DNA from 4 places in the Streptomyces sp. NPDC007971 genome. Region 1 is predicted to be linked to each of the others. Evidence: riboswitches for the same ligand, from Rfam matches in the RefSeq annotation. Region 1 holds a riboswitch; each other region holds the start of a gene.

The links. Region 1 has a riboswitch for cyclic di-AMP ahead of ACFZCP_RS24870 (peptidoglycan DD-metalloendopeptidase family protein). Riboswitches for the same ligand answer to the same signal wherever they lie in the genome.
Positions count from the first base shown of each region.
Region 2: linked by a shared signal. The riboswitch ahead of ACFZCP_RS06375 (transglycosylase family protein) and the one ahead of ACFZCP_RS24870 (peptidoglycan DD-metalloendopeptidase family protein) in region 1 are both predicted to bind cyclic di-AMP.
Region 3: linked by a shared signal. The riboswitch ahead of ACFZCP_RS28400 (peptidoglycan DD-metalloendopeptidase family protein) and the one ahead of ACFZCP_RS24870 (peptidoglycan DD-metalloendopeptidase family protein) in region 1 are both predicted to bind cyclic di-AMP.
Region 4: linked by a shared signal. The riboswitch ahead of ACFZCP_RS27285 (transglycosylase SLT domain-containing protein) and the one ahead of ACFZCP_RS24870 (peptidoglycan DD-metalloendopeptidase family protein) in region 1 are both predicted to bind cyclic di-AMP.

Region 1 covers NZ_JBIBJK010000011.1:308,579-312,334, forward strand. Annotated here, with positions in the region: tRNA gene ACFZCP_RS24860 (tRNA-Met) at 1-6, shown strand, start outside; gene ACFZCP_RS24865 (SpoIIE family protein phosphatase) at 264-1,460, shown strand; cyclic di-AMP (ydaO/yuaA leader) riboswitch at 1,709-1,876, shown strand; gene ACFZCP_RS24870 (peptidoglycan DD-metalloendopeptidase family protein) at 1,884-2,918, shown strand; gene ACFZCP_RS24875 (aldo/keto reductase) at 3,093-3,756, shown strand, end outside.
Region 2 covers NZ_JBIBJK010000002.1:566,290-570,045, reverse strand. Annotated here, with positions in the region: gene eno (phosphopyruvate hydratase) at 1-777, opposite strand, end outside; gene ACFZCP_RS06375 (transglycosylase family protein) at 1,119-1,832, opposite strand; cyclic di-AMP (ydaO/yuaA leader) riboswitch at 1,837-2,009, opposite strand; gene ACFZCP_RS06370 (transglycosylase family protein) at 2,192-3,289, opposite strand; gene ACFZCP_RS06365 (cytochrome P450) at 3,456-3,756, opposite strand, start outside.
Region 3 covers NZ_JBIBJK010000014.1:141,295-145,050, reverse strand. Annotated here, with positions in the region: gene ACFZCP_RS28415 (HPr family phosphocarrier protein) at 1-116, shown strand, start outside; gene ACFZCP_RS28410 (FCD domain-containing protein) at 405-1,100, opposite strand; gene ACFZCP_RS28405 (hypothetical protein) at 1,099-1,266, shown strand; gene ACFZCP_RS28400 (peptidoglycan DD-metalloendopeptidase family protein) at 1,430-2,188, opposite strand; cyclic di-AMP (ydaO/yuaA leader) riboswitch at 2,201-2,364, opposite strand; gene ACFZCP_RS28395 (insulinase family protein) at 2,634-3,756, opposite strand, start outside.
Region 4 covers NZ_JBIBJK010000013.1:190,940-194,695, forward strand. Annotated here, with positions in the region: gene ACFZCP_RS27275 (carboxymuconolactone decarboxylase family protein) at 1-220, shown strand, start outside; gene ACFZCP_RS27280 (HAD family hydrolase) at 285-1,097, shown strand; gene ACFZCP_RS27285 (transglycosylase SLT domain-containing protein) at 1,130-1,618, opposite strand; cyclic di-AMP (ydaO/yuaA leader) riboswitch at 1,622-1,821, opposite strand; gene ACFZCP_RS27290 (polyprenyl synthetase family protein) at 2,352-3,362, shown strand; gene ACFZCP_RS27295 (outer membrane lipoprotein carrier protein LolA) at 3,645-3,756, shown strand, end outside.

The DNA.
Region 1 (3,756 bases):
CCGCTACTGAAGACTCAGGGCCGGGATCCAGCAATGGATCCCGGCCCTGAGTGTTTTCTGCGGCAGTGCCACGCCCCCTCGGGCCTCGTCGCCTCGTCCCCGCGTCCCCCGGGCCCCGTAGCCGTGCCCCGGACCTGCGCTCACCCCCTCCGGCGCGCCGAGTGTCGTACATCACAGTCGGTCATCCGCTCGGTCCACAGCAGTCGCCCGCCGTTGTGGCCCCCGCCACGCTGGACGTACGTCAAGAACACGGGAGACGAGCAGTGCGTCCTGGTGAGGTGGAGGAGGAGAGCCCGCGCGCCAGGGCCGGCGGCCGGCTCCCCGGCGATCCCGTCCCGGACCCCGGTCTGGGCGACGGTCCCGCACCCCGCCCGCCGGACGGGCGCCGCGGCCCCCGGCCGACCCCCCGCGCCCTGGTCGGCGCCCTGCCCGCGCTGCTGATCGGCGGCGGGATCGTCTACGACCTGCTCACCCCGCGCGCCTTCACCGCCGTGCCCTTCTTCACCGCCGCCCCGCTGATCGCCGCGCCCCTGTCCTCGCTGCGCACCACGGTGCTCACCGGCCTCGCCTCCCTGGCCGCCACCGTCGCGGTGCACGCCGGCTACGGCCTGCGCCCGGACGCCGGCACGTTCACCGAGGTGTTCACGGTGGCCACGGTCGCCGTGCTGGCCGCCGTCATCAACCAGGTCGTACGCCTCGGCGACCAGCGGCTGGCCTCCGCCCGGGAGATCGCCGTGGCCGCCCAGCGGGCCGTCCTGCCCGAACCCGCCGCCCGTATCGCCGGTTTCGACATCGCGGCCCGCTACGAGGCGGCCCAGCGGGACGCGTTCATCGGCGGCGACCTGTACGCGGTGCAGGACAGCCCGCACGGCGTCCGGCTGATCGTCGGGGACGTGCGCGGCAAGGGCATCGGTGCCGTCGCCGCCGTCGCCGTGGTGATCGGGGCGTTCCGGGAGGCCGCCGAGCAGGAGGCCACGCTGGAGGCGGTGGCCGAGCGGCTGGAGCGCGCCCTGGCCCGCGAGGGCACGCGACGGGAGGGGCTCGACGCCTTCGAGGGCTTCACGACCGCCGTCCTCGCCGAACTCCCGCACGGCGAAAGGGCCGTACGGATCGTCAACCGCGGCCACCCGCCGCCGCTGCTGCTGCACGACGACGGCACCGTGCGCACCCTGGTCCCGTGCGAGCCCGCACTGCCGCTCGGCATGGGCGACCTGGGCCTGTGGCCCGACCGGGCGACGGAGTACGGCTTCCCGGGCGGCGCCACCCTGCTGCTCCACACCGACGGCCTGTCCGAGGCCCGCGACGGCCACGGCCGTTTCTACGATCCCGCCCGGCGGCTCACCGGGCGCAGCTTCCCCGACCCGGGCGCCCTGCTCGGCCGCCTGGCCACGGAGGTGCGCCGGCACTCCGGGGGAGGGACGACGGACGACATGGCGCTGCTGGCCGTACGGCGGCCCTGACCGGCCGGCTCCGGCTCCCATGACCCACAGTGACCGGACGACAGCCCTCCGCATAACATCTGAGTCACCATCAAAGCCTCTGTGACTGCTGAACGTCGGTCAACTCGCCCGTTTTCCCCCGGTCATACCCCGTACGTCCGCGTCGAAGAACGTTAATGATCAAGCCGAACGGCTTGGAATCTCACAGGTGGGTCTATTAACGTTCGATAACGCAGCGCGGTCGTCCCAGCCGTCACCCGAGGCGGCTCCGTGCGCACGTGCCGAATCCCGCAAGGGAACCGGGGAACCACCACCTTGGGGTGAATCGCGCAGACACCGTCGTGAACTTTGCGAGTCCACGGCCGGTTTACGCGCGTAGGAGACCTTCCGCTCCGAACCCGTCAGCTAACCCGGTAGGCGGAGGAAGGAAAGGAGCACGCCTTCGTGGCGTCCAACCGGCCTGCCCCAGAAGCCCCGTTCATCCCGGCTCAGCGCGAGACCGAGACCTTCGGCTACGGCGACCACCGCACTGACGAGGGCCCCTGGGAGGAATGGAACCCCACCGAGGACTCCGTCCGCCCGGTGCGGGGCCGGCACCGCGTCGCCAAGCAGCGCGGCGGACTCGCCCGCAGCTCCACCGTCCTCGGCGTCGGCGTGATAGCCGCCGTCGGCGCGGGCGGGATGGCCAGCGCCCACACCGGCAAGCCGCCGGTGTCCCTCTCGATGCCCGACCTGCCCTCCGTCGGCTCCCTGTTCGACGACTCCTCCGCCTCCGACGCGGCCAAGGCCACGACGCCCACGCTGAGCAAGGTCGGGGTGACCTCCGCCGACAGCGACCGGAGCGGCAACGCAGGCGAGGCCCTGCGCAACCGGATCATGGCGCAGGCCGAGCAGCAGCAGAGCAAGGCCGACAGCAAGGCCACCGCCGCCGCCCTCGCCGACGCCGAGAAGCAGAGCGCCGCCGCGGCCGCCAAGGCGCAGAAGGAAGCCGCCGACAAGGCCGCGGCCGCCAAGGAGAAGGCCGAGGCCGCCGCGAAGAAGAAGGCCGAGGAGGAGCGCCTGGCCGCCCTGGCCAAGGAGTACAAGCTGCCGGTCGTCTCGTACACGATCACCGGCACCTTCGGCCAGCCCGGCTCGATGTGGTCCTCCGGCTACCACACCGGCCTCGACTTCGCCGCTCCCACCGGCACCCTCATCAAGGCCATCCACAGCGGCACCATCACCCAGGCGGGCTGGGCCGGCGCCTACGGCTACCGCACCGTCCTCACCCTGGACGACGGCACCGAGCTGTGGTTCTGCCACCAGTCCTCGATCGGCGTCTCCGTCGGCCAGAAGGTCAGCACCGGAGACGTCATCGGACGCATCGGCGCCACCGGCAACGTCACCGGGCCTCACCTCCACCTGGAGGTCCACCCGAACGGCCAGGCCACCGGCATCGACCCGGCGCCGTGGCTGCGCGACAAGGGCCTCAACCCCTGACCGGCCGGGACGCCTGAGCCTCGGCACCCTCTCATCCGGTCCCCGGTACCCCCTCATCCGGTCCCCGGCAGCCCTGACGACAACCCCCCGACGTCAGGGCTGCCGGTCGTCCGGCCCCCACCATTCGCAGCAATCGCGGAATGGACGGGACGGATGTGATCGTTGAACCGGGACATGACCGACTCCCATGCCTCACGCCGCACCCTCGGCTCCTCCGACCTCCGCGTCTTCCCGCTCGCCCTCGGCGGCAACGTCTTCGGCTGGACCGCCGACGAGGACACCTCCTTCGCCGTCCTGGACGCCTACACGGCCGCCGGCGGCAACTTCGTCGACACCGCCGACGCCTACTCGGCGTGGGCCGAGGGCAACAGGGGCGGCGAGTCCGAGACGATCATCGGCAAGTGGGTCAGGGCCCGCGGCAACCGCTCCGACGTCGTCATCGCGACCAAGGTCAGCCAGCACCCGGAGTACCAGGGCCTGTCCGCGGCCAACATCAAGGCCGCTGCCGACGCCTCCCTGCGCCGCCTGGACACCGAGTACATCGACCTCTACTACACCCACTACGACAAGCCCGAGGTCCCCGTCGAGGAGATCATCGGCGCCCTTGACGACCTGGTGAAGGCGGGCAAGGTCCGTCAGATCGCCGCCTCCAACATCACCCCCGAGCGGCTCCGGGCCTCTCTGGACTTCTCCGAGCGCGAGGGCCTGGCCCGCTACGTCGCCCTCCAGCCCCACTACAACCTGGTCTCCCGCGACACCTACGAGGGCCCGCTGCAGGACGTCGCCGCCCGCGCGGGCCTCGCGGCGGTCCCCTACTACGCGCTCGCCTCCGGCTTCC
Region 2 (3,756 bases), on a different contig from region 1:
CTCGAACTCGTACTTGCCGTCCTTGTAGAACTCGGACGCGGCGACGTCGAGCGCGAGCGCGATCTGCTCGCCGGGGACGTAGCCGGCCTGCTTGACGGCCTCGAGGATGAGGTCGAGGGCCTCGCGGTTGGAGCCGAGGTTCGGGGCGAAGCCGCCCTCGTCGCCGAGACCGGTGGACAGGCCCTTGCTCTTCAGGACCTTCTTGAGGGTGTGGTAGACCTCGGTGCCCCAGCGCAGGGCCTCGGAGAAGGACTCCGCGCCGATCGGGGCGATCATGAACTCCTGGATGTCCACGTTGGAGTCGGCGTGCGAGCCGCCGTTCAGGATGTTCATCATCGGCACCGGCAGCAGGTGCGCGTTCGGGCCGCCCAGGTAGCGGAAGAGCGGCAGGTCGCTGGCCTCGGAGGCGGCGTGGGCGACGGCGAGGGAGACACCCAGGATGGCGTTGGCGCCGAGGGAGCCCTTGTTGTCGGTGGCGTCCAGGTCGAACATGGCCTGGTCGATCAGGCGCTGCTCGGTGGCGTCGTAGCCGACCAGCTCCGGGCCGATCTGCTCGATGACGGCGAGGACGGCCTTCTCCACGCCCTTGCCCTGGTAGCGGTTCGGGTCACCGTCGCGCAGCTCGATGGCCTCGAAGGCACCGGTGGAGGCGCCGGACGGGACGGCGGCACGACCCGTGCTGCCGTCGTCGAGGCCGACCTCGACCTCGACCGTGGGGTTGCCTCGGGAGTCCAGGATTTCCCGGGCTACGACGACGTCGATGGACGGCACGAGCATCTCCTTCATGGATGTGACGCTGGTTGTGCGGGGCGGGTGCGCCTTGCGACTAGAGCCTAACCGTCCCGGGGGCGTCGGCCATCGACCGACCGCCCCGTGGACAGGGAGACGGTACCTATTGTTCACCCTCGGAACAAAGAGGCTTCCGGATGAGGTCCGGCTGAAGAGTGGGGAAACGGAGCGGCGAGCCGGGCCGGGAGAACAAACAACCCCGCCCCGGCGCGTACGGGGGAACACGCGCCGGGGCGGGGAGCCCGTGGGGACGGGGGGTGACCCTCACGAGGCCTTCGGAATGGGGGCCGGCCTTGTGAGAGCGCTGTGGTTCCGGTGGGAACCCGGTGTCACTTCAGGTGCAGCTGCTGACCCGGGTAGATGAGGTTGGCGTCCTCGACGATGTCCTTGTTCAGCTCGAACAGCTTCTGCCAGCCGCCCTTGACGCCGTGCTTCTCGGCGATGGTGCTGAGGGTGTCGCCCTTGACGACCTTGTACTCGCCGTCGCCCTTCTTGACCTTCTTGCCGGTCGGGGTGGTGACGGTCTTGCTCGGGGCCGGGCGCTCGGCCGAGCGGGAGGCGGCCTGCGTGTCGGTGGAGCGCGAGGTCGTGCTCGGCGCGGCGGGCTTCGCCGGGGCGGGCTTCGCCGGGGCGCTCTTCGACTCGGTGGTGGGGGCGGAGCCGCCGTAGGGGGTGCTGGACAGCCCCGTGCCGCACACCGGCCAGGCGCCCTTGCCCTGGGCGGCGAGGACCTTCTCGGCGACGGCTATCTGCTGCGCCTTGGTGGCCTGGTTGGCCTGCGCGGCGTAGGCGGTGCCGCCGTACGCGGCCCAGGTGGAGGCGGAGAACTGCAGGCCGCCGTAGTAGCCGTTGCCGGTGTTGATGGACCAGTTGCCGCCGGCCTCGCACTGGGCGACCGCGTCCCACTCGGAGGCGGTGGCGGCGGAGGCGTTGCCGGCCGCCATCAGCGGGGCGGCGACGACGGCGCCGGTGACACCGGCGAGCGCGATGACCCGGGTGGCCTTGGACGGACGACGGTGCTTGCCCTTGCCGGAAAACAGCATGGATCGATCCCCTCACCGACGCCTGCGAGGTGAGCTGTCGGGTTCGGGCCGGTTGAGTTGCCCGGCCGCACCTCCTGGAGAGGCACGGCTTCACCCCCAGCCGGTTCCAGCAGTCTCAACTGCCGGGCCCGGCACTTACCTTGGGTCCCCCGCTCCTGCCTACGGCGCATGACGCGACGACTGTTCCCGGGCAACCGCTGGCAGGACTCGGCGTTGCGACTGCCGGGGCTCGTGGTGACGAGCGGCCTCGACCGTAGCCATGCGCTCGGCGGAATTTCAAAGACGATCAGGGCTTCTGAGACTCATCCCACACTTTCGCCAAACCGGACATTAGGCATGAAGCGGGGCGCCAACTCCCGCTACTTTCCGCCCTTTTCCGCACCGATATTCAGGGTCTGACCGGGAGTGATGTCGTTCGGGTCGGCGCCGATGGCCTTCTTGTTCTCGGCATACAGGCCGCACCATCCGCCGTCGACGTCAAGGGAGTCGGCGATGGAGACGAGGGTGTCGCCCTCACGAACGGTGTAGGTGCTCGCGTCACGGGAGGCGTGACGGCCCAAGGAGGCATCGCTCCGACCGTCTGTGGTCGCGCTTTCGTCCGCGCTCCCGCCGCGGTGACGTCCGCCGCTGCTGAGCGCGCCGGTGTCGACCAGGCTCCAAGAGCCATCGATCTGCCCGGAATTGTCCGGGTCTTCTCCGGCGGGGTCCGCGGTGGGCGAGTCGCCCCCCTGCTCGCCCTGAGAGCCGGGCGAGGAGGATTTGTCGGACTTGGGGGTTTCATCGGTCTTGTCGGAGCCATCGGAACCGGCTTGCTTACCGGTGCTCGGGGACGGCTTGGCGTGCGCACCCGAGGAGGAATCGGACGAGGGCGACGAAGACGATGAATCCGGCAGACCGGAAGAGTCGGAAGAATCGCCGGAGTCGGACGAGTGCTTGGACTGGGAGGAGTGGTCGGAGCCCTGGGCGTCCGAGCCCTGCGCGTCGGAGCCCTGCGCGTCCGAACCCTGCGCGTCGGAGCCCTGCGCGTCGGAGCCCTGCGCGTCGGAGTCGCCGAGGCCCGTGTCGACGTTCACGGAGCCGGAGTTGGAGGTCAGGCCGGAGAGCAGGGCGCAGGTGGCCCACGGGGTGGTGCCCCGGTCGGCAAGGATCTTCTCGGCGACGGCTATCTGCTGCGAACGGCTGGCCTGGTCGGCGCTGTAGGCGTACTCCGAGCCGCCGTACGCGTTCCAGTCGTCCTGGGATATCTGCAGGCCGCCGTAGTACCCGTTGCCGTTGTCCGCGCTCCACGAACCCCCGCTCTCGCACTGGGCCACCTTGTCCCATGTGGTGCCGTCGGCCGCGTTGGCGCTCGCGGCGCCGAGGAGCGGGATGGCGATGGCGGAGCCGGTCACTCCGGCCGCGACGAGGAGAGCCGGAGCCTGGCGGGGGCGACGGTGACGACCGTTCCCGGTGAGCATGCGGAAGCCTTTCGTGCGACAACGGGACCGGCGTGGCAGGTGAAGCTGGGCGCCACGCTGATGGGTGAACGTATAGGCAGACGATCACTTGTCACAAGTTAATGCCGCGTAGATCACGTGAAGATCACAAAATTGATGTCTGCCGGACGTGCCCGGGCGGGCGTGATCACGGGACGGGCGTGAACTCCACGGGCAGCGTGCGCAGACCGCGCATGATGAGCCCGCCGCGCCAGCGCAGGTCGGCCGGGTCGGCCGCGAGCCGCAGGTCGGGGAGGCGGGTGAGAAGGGTGGCGAGGGCGGTCTGGCCTTCCAGCCGGGCGAGGGGGGCACCGAGGCAGTAGTGGATGCCGTGGCCGTAGCCGAGATGCTGGTTGTCCTTGCGGGACAGGTCCAGCACCTCCGGGTCGGCGAACCGCTCGGGATCGCGGTCGGCGGCGGCGAGGACGACGAGCACGGGGTCCCCGGCG
Region 3 (3,756 bases), on a different contig from region 1:
CCCAGGGCGGCGAGGAGATCGTCCTCGCCTCCGACGCCGAGGGCGCCGAGGCCGCCCTGGACCGTCTGGCCAAGCTGGTCGCCGAGGGCTTGGAAGAGCTGCCCGAGACCGTCTGAGCCGTACGCGGAAGCCGCGTCGCCCTTTCCGGGCGGCGCGGCTTCCGCGTTGTCGGGCCGCTGCGTCCTGGGCGGGACAGCCGGAGCGCTGCGCATGGCCGACCGGAGCCTTGGGCGTGAGCGGCGGGAGGCTTGGGCGTGAGCGGCGGAAGGTTTGGGCGTGGGCGGCCGGATGAATTCACCGCGGCCGCACGAACGGTGCACGGTCGCGAATTCACGAGGCGCCGAGAAAAAGGCAGCGGAAATGCACGTCCGCCGAATATCTCCTCTTTGTATACGGCGCCCGTGTTAATGCCGCAGGCTCGGCATGTTTACAGCATGTTGCGAATTCCTCACGCGCTCCGCGTGGTCCCCCTGTGAGGGGAATCGCAGCCGGTGCGCGGCCGTCGCGCGCTCGGCGTGGAGCGCCGTGATCGCCCGCGCGCGCTCGCCGTCGCCGCGCGCCACCGCGTCCACGATGGCGCCGCGCTCCGCCCACAGATCCACCGGGCTCGGCAGTGCCTCCACGGTGTACATCCAGGCGATCTTGTGCCGCAGCTGGGTCAGTACCGAGGTCAGCGAGGAACTGCCCGAGGCCTGCGCGAGTGTCTCGTGGAACCATCCGCCCAGCGAGCGCAGATCCTCGCTGCTGCCGTGCCTGGCCCGCTCCTGGCCCAGCCGGACCAGACCGCGCAGCACCTTGAGATGGGCCTCGGTGCGCCGCTGGGCGGCCCGGGAGGCGCCGAGGGGCTCCAGCAGCACGCGCATCTCCAGCAGGTCCGCGGCCTCCTGCTCGGTCGGCTCGGCCACACAGGCACCCGCGTGCCGCCGGGTCACCACGAACCCCTCCGCCTCCAGGGTGCGCAGCGCCTCGCGGACGGGGACGCGCGAGACGCCGTAGCGACGGGCCAGGACTTCCTCGGTGAGGCGGCTGCCGCGCTCGTGGACACCGGCGACGATGTCGTCCCGGATCGCCGTGCACACCGACTGCGCCGGAACACGCATGACCGACCTCCGTCTTAATCCCCGTGAAACGTCGACGATGGACGTGTGTTCCGTGACTCTATTGCAATGCGCCGGAATTTCCGACGGCGGGCCGGAATCCATGGATATTTTTTGGACAGCGGGTGCTGTCGGCGCAGTGAAAAACAGCGAAAGCCCCGGCTCGTGAGCCGGGGCTTGGGCTGGTCTCGGACACTCACACCGTGCGTGCCGGGTGTCCGGCGATCACGCCGTACTTGCCAGGGGCCGGACGGTCACGCCGTGCCTGCCGGGGGTCGGACGGTAGAGCCGTGGCCGCCGGGGGTCGGACGGGCACGGGGTGGCCGCCGGGGTCAGACGTTCACGCCGTGCTTGCGGAGGTAGGCGACCGGGTCGATGTCCGAGCCGTAGTCGGGGCTCGTACGGGCCTCGAAGTGCAGATGCGGTCCGGTGACGTTGCCGGTCGCGCCGGACAGGCCGATCTGCTGGCCCGGGGTGACCTTCTGGCCCACGGTGACGCCGATGGACGACAGATGGCCGTACTGGGTGTACATGCCGTCCGCCATCCGGATCACGATCTGGTTGCCGTAGGCGCCGCCCCAGCCGGTGGAGACGACGGTGCCGGCGCCGGCCGCGTGGACGGTCGTGCCGCTGGCCGCGTGGAAGTCGATGCCGGTGTGCGAACCGGAGGACCACAGGGAGCCGCCGGTCTTGTAGCCGGTGGAGACGTAGGAGTTCGCGATCGGGGCCACGAAGGCGTTCAGGCGCTTGCGCTCGGCGTCACGGGCGGCGCGTGCCCGGGCCTCGCGGTCCTTCCTGGCCTTCTCGGCGGCGGCCTTGGCCGCGGCCTCCTCGGCCGCCTTCTGCTCGGCGGCCTCCTTCTGGGCGGTGGCCTGCTCGTCGATCTGCTCCGCGAGCGAGTCGCTCACGGTGATGACCGGGGTGAGGCCGGTCTGCTCGGCGGGGCTGTCGGCGGCGGCGAGCGCCGGCGTGGCAGCGAGGGTACCGATGACACCGGTTCCGGTGAGGGCCGCGATGCCGGCCGCCCGGGTGGAGGTGCGCCTGACCCGGCCGGGCCTGCGGTGCTTCCCGGTGGCGCCTGTGAACGCCATGAAGTGGCTGGTCCTTTCCTTCCCTCTCGCCTACCGGGTTAGCTGACGGGTTCGGAGCAGGAAGGTCTCCTACGGACCCCCTCGCTCGCGCGCGGGCGTCCGATTCACCCCAGGGACTGCGGTGGGTCCCCGGCTCCCCTGGCTCGCGCCGTACGGGGACTCGGCGATGACTGTCCGGTGCCGCGGGTGCGGCGCACTGCCTGACGAACAGCCCGGACGACGCTAAGCGGCCCGACTTTCGATCCCCAAACGGATCCGCGTTTTTGTAGTACATCCCACAGGGCAGACAGGCAGCTCTGCCTCAATTCGGACATCCGGAGAAGGCGGGCGCACGGCCGTCCGGAGAAGGCGGGCGCACGGCCGTCCGGAGAAGGCGGGCGCACGGCAAGGGGCCCTGATGACCCGTCGGCCGTCAGAGCCCCGCGCGCGTGGTGCCGTGCGGCTGCTACTCGGCCGTCACGACGGTGACTTCACCGATCCCGAGCGCCTCGACCGGCGCCTTGATCTCGGCCGCGTCGCCGACGAGGACCGTCACCATGCGGTCCACCGGGAAGGCGTTGATGACCGCCGCGGTGGCCTCCACCGTGCCGGTGGCGGCGAGCTGCTGATACAGCGTCGCCTGGAAGTCGTCGGGCAGGTGCTGCTCGACCTGGTCCGCCAGGGTGCTCGCGACGGCGGCGGCGGTCTCGTACTTCAGCGGCGCCACCCCGACGAGGTTCTGCACGGCCACATCGCGCTCGGCGTCGGTCAGGCCGTCCGCCGCGAGCGTGCGCAGCACCGTCCACAGGTCCCCGAGCGCGGGACCAGTGTTCGGAGTGTCCACGGAGCCGCTGATGGCGAGCATCGAGGCACCCGTGCCGTCCGGCGCGGAGCGCAGGACCTGCCCGAAGGCGCGCACCCCGTAGGTGTACCCCTTCTCCTCGCGCAGGACCCGGTCCAGGCGGGAGGTGAGGGTGCCGCCGAGGCAGTACGTGCCGAGCACCTGGGCGGGCCACACCCGGTCGTGCCGGTCCGGGCCGATGCGGCCGATGAGCAGCTGGGTCTGGACGGCGCCGGGCCGGTCCACGATGACGACACGGCCGGTGTCGTCGGCGCTGACCGCAGGCACGGGCCGGGGTTCGCCGGGGGTGCCGGTCCAGGCGCCCAGGGTGTCGGCGAGCAGCGCGTCCAGGTCGGTACCGGTGAGGTCGCCGACGACCACCACGGTGGCCGTGGCGGGCCGCACATGACGGTCGTAGAAGGCGCGTACGGCCGCCGCGTCGATCTTCTCGACCGTCTCCTCGGTGCCCTGACGGGGGCGCGACATGCGCGAGGTCGCCGGGAACAGCTCCTTGGAGAGTTCCTTGGCCGCCCGGCGGGAGGGGTTGGCCAGTTCGTGCGGGATCTCGTCCAGGCGGTTGCGGACCAGCCGCTCGACCTCGCTCTCTGCGAACGCGGGCGCACGCAGGGCGTCGGCCAGCAGGGCGAGTCCCTTGGCCAGCCGGGAGGCCGGGACCTCCAGGGCGAGGCGGACGCCGGGGTGGTCGGCGATCGCGTCGAGCGTGGCGCCGGCCCGCTCCAGCTCGGCG
Region 4 (3,756 bases), on a different contig from region 1:
CTTCACCGAGGCCGAGCGCGCGGCGCTGCAGCTGGCCGAGCGGGTCACGCGGCTCGCCGACCGCTGCGAGGAGCCGGTGCCGGACGCGCTGTGGGACGAAGTGGCCGACCACTTCGACGAGAAGCAGCTCTCCGCGCTGATCCTCACCGTCTCGCTCACCAACATGTTCAACCGGATCAACACCACCATCAAGGAGCCCGCGGGCACCACTTGGGGGTGAGAAGCAGACAAGTACGGGAACAGCAGGGTGAGTCGGTGGGCCGCACTGTCCGTATTCTCTGATCATGGCCGCACCCCCCGCTTACGCACTGATCGCCACGGACCTGGACGGGACACTGCTGCGCGGTGACGACACCGTCTCCGACCGGTCGCTGGCCGCGCTCGCGAGGGCGGTGCGATCCGGGGCCCGGCATCTGGTGGTGACGGGCCGCCCGGCCCCCCGGGTGCGGCCCCTGCTGGAGGACCTCGGGTGCACGGGGCTCGCGGTGTGCGGGCAGGGCGCGCAGGTCTACGACGCCGGAGCCGACCGTCTGCTGTGGTCGGTGCGCCTGGACCGGGAACTCGCCGAGACCGCGCTCGGCAAGATCGAGGCCGAGGTGGGGCAGGTCTGTGCCGCCGTCGACCAGGACGGCGTGGACGGGCTGACGCTGATCGAGCCGGGGTATCTGATGCCGCACCCGACCCTGCCCGCCGTGCGGGTCGGCCGCCGCGACGACCTGTGGTGCGAGCCCATCAGTAAGGTGCTGTTGCGCCATCACGCGCTGTCCGACGACGAGTTGGCGGCGGTCGCGCGTTCGGCGGTGGGCTCGCTGGCGACGGTCACGATGTCGGGGCCCGGGACCGTGGAACTCCAGCCCTGCGGTGTCACCAAGGCGACGGGGCTGGCGCTGGCCGCCGACCACCTGGGGATCCCCGCCGGCCGGGCCCTCGCCTTCGGAGACATGCCCAACGACATCCCGATGTTCGACTGGGCCGCGCACGGCGTCGCCATGGCCAACGCCCACCCCGAGCTCAAGGCCGTCGCCGACGAGGTCACCCTGACGAACGAGGACGACGGCATCGCCGTCGTCCTCGAAAGGCTGTTCCCGGCCGGCTGACCGGGACCAGCGGGGCCCGCCGCGGGCGCTCGTCAGTAGGCGCCGTTGACGTTGTCCATCGACCCGTAGCGGGCGGCCGCGTAGTTGCAGGCGGCGGTGATGTTCGCGACCGGGTCGTAGATGTCGAAGGACGTTCCGGCCACGTGGTACGCGTTGAACGTCGGGTCGATCACCTGGAGCAGGCCCTTGGACGGTATGCCCTTGGCGGCGTTGGAGTCCCACAGGTTGATGGCGTTCGGGTTGCCCGAGGACTCGCGGATGATGTTGCGGTGGATGCCGTTGTAGGTGCCCGGGATGTGCTTCTCGGCCATGATCGCGAGCGATTCGCGGATCCAGCCGTCGAGGTTGTTCGGGTACCCGGCGAGCGTGGTGGACGGCGTGGTGGCCGTGGGGGTGGCGGCGGAGGCGGTGGTCGCGCCGAAGAGAGGAAGGGCGAGTACGACAGCACCCGTGCCCGCGACGGCGAGCGTGCGCACGAGGCGGTCGGTGCGGGTGCGGAGGTGCTGAGCGGCAGCAGGCATGGCGTGGTCCCTCTCCGTCGCCTGCGAGGTGAGCTGTCGGGTTCGGGCTCGGGGAGCTGCCCGGCCGCGCCTCCTGGGAGGCACGACTACACCCCTAGCCGTTCCGGTGACGACATGTGCAGTTGCGCATGTGCCGGCCGGTCCGGCGGCTTACCTGGGTTCCCCCGCTCCTGCCGTACGAATGAGTTCGTCGATGGGTGATGTCAGACGCGGCAGGATTCGGCGTCCGCCTGACGTGCCGGAAGCTATGCGAGAGCAGATGTCCGGAACAAGTACCTGATTCACCCAACGCGCCAGTTGACCTTGGTCTGTCCCGTATGGGGTACTTGATCCTTTGCTGTTGCCAATCCTCAACTGGCCGGTACGGCAAGGGGAAACGCCGTTTGTTCCCGCTGGCTGGATATGGAGGCCCACGTGACCCAACTCACGAAATGGCAAACTGTATCAAATCAGACATGAGGGATTAGAGGGATTCGCTGGGCGTGCTGCAAAAGGAGTAATTCGCTCACGGCACGGTTCGCGACAAAACGGACGGGATCCTGTTAAGTCAATGGATATCTGTCCTTATCAGATGATCAGGAACATACCGGTCGTGATCCGATAGGGCCCGGGCTGGACCGGTGGGCGCTATCGGTGATCGAAACAGGACCGGATACGCTGACTTGAGTGATGGCAACGACCTATCGACAAACCGTGTAACCGCCAGCAGACACCAGCAGACAGGAGACCCCTCGTGACCGTCGTCGGGCCGTTCGGGCTGAGCGTGCGGGACCAGGCTCTGGAAGCCGATGTCCAGGCCGGATTGGCGGCTGTCGAGGAAGGCTTGCTCGAAGCCACCAAGAGCGAGGTCCCGTTCATCACGGAGGCCGCGCAGCACCTCGTACGGGCCGGTGGGAAGCGGTTCCGGCCGCTGCTCGTGATGCTCGCGGCGCAGTTCGGCGACCCGTACGCGCCCGGCGTCGTACCGTCGGCCGTCGTCGTGGAGCTGACCCATCTGGCCACGCTGTACCACGACGACGTCATGGACGAGGCGGCCGTGCGGCGCGGTGTGGACAGTGCCAACACGCGCTGGGGCAATTCGGTCGCGGTCCTCACCGGCGACTTCCTCTTCGCGCGCGCCTCCCAGATCCTCGCCGACCTCGGCCCCGAGGCGGTGCGGGTGCAGGCCCTCGCGTTCGAGAGGCTGGTCACCGGGCAGATCCTGGAGACCGCGGGTCCCTCGGACGGCCGCGATCCGGTCGAGCACTACCTGGACGTGCTCGGTGGCAAGACGGGATCGCTGGTGGCGGTCTCGTGCCGGTTCGGCGCGATGATGTCCGGCGCCGACGAGACGGTCGTCGACGTGCTCACCCAGTACGGCGAGCGGCTCGGGGTCGCCTTCCAGCTCGCGGACGACGTCCTGGACATCGCCTCCGACTCGCGCGAGTCCGGCAAGACCCCGGGAACCGACCTGCGCGAGGGCATCCCGACGCTGCCCGTGCTCCGGCTGCGCGAGCGGGCCGCCCGCCTCGGCCTGCCCGAGGACCTCGCGCTGTGCGAGCTGCTGGACTCCGACCTCAGCGACGACGCCCGGCACGCCGAGGCGCTCACCGCCCTGCGCGCGCACCCCGCCCTGGAGCAGGCCCGCCGGGACACCGTCCGGTACGCGGAGGAGGCGCGGGCCGCGCTGGCCCCGCTGCCGGAGTGCGACGCCAAGGCGTCGCTGACCGAGCTGTGCGACGCGGTGGTGCACCGGGCCGGCTGACCCCGGTGGTGCACCGGGCCGGCCGGCCCGGTGCGGCCTGTCCCCAACGAGTGTGAGGGCGGCGTCTTGCGCACGACCCCTACGGGTCGGGGGAGACGCCGCCCTGATGTGTCATACCGCAGGCGTACACGGAGTTGGCTCCGAGGTCTGACGCTTCCGCGCGGCCGATTTGGTCAGATGGAGACCACGGAAATCACCACTCCTCACCGATTCGGGTGAGAATGGCGGCTCAGGTGGACCAGCGTGGGGACAGCCGCCGCCGACGACGGAGGTAAGGCACAGATGGCACCGTACGAATCCGACGACGCAGCGGGCGCCGTACAGGACGAGGACCTGCGCTCCGGACGCCGCAAGGCCGCCCGGTACGTGGTCCCGGTCGCGGTGGTGGGGGTGG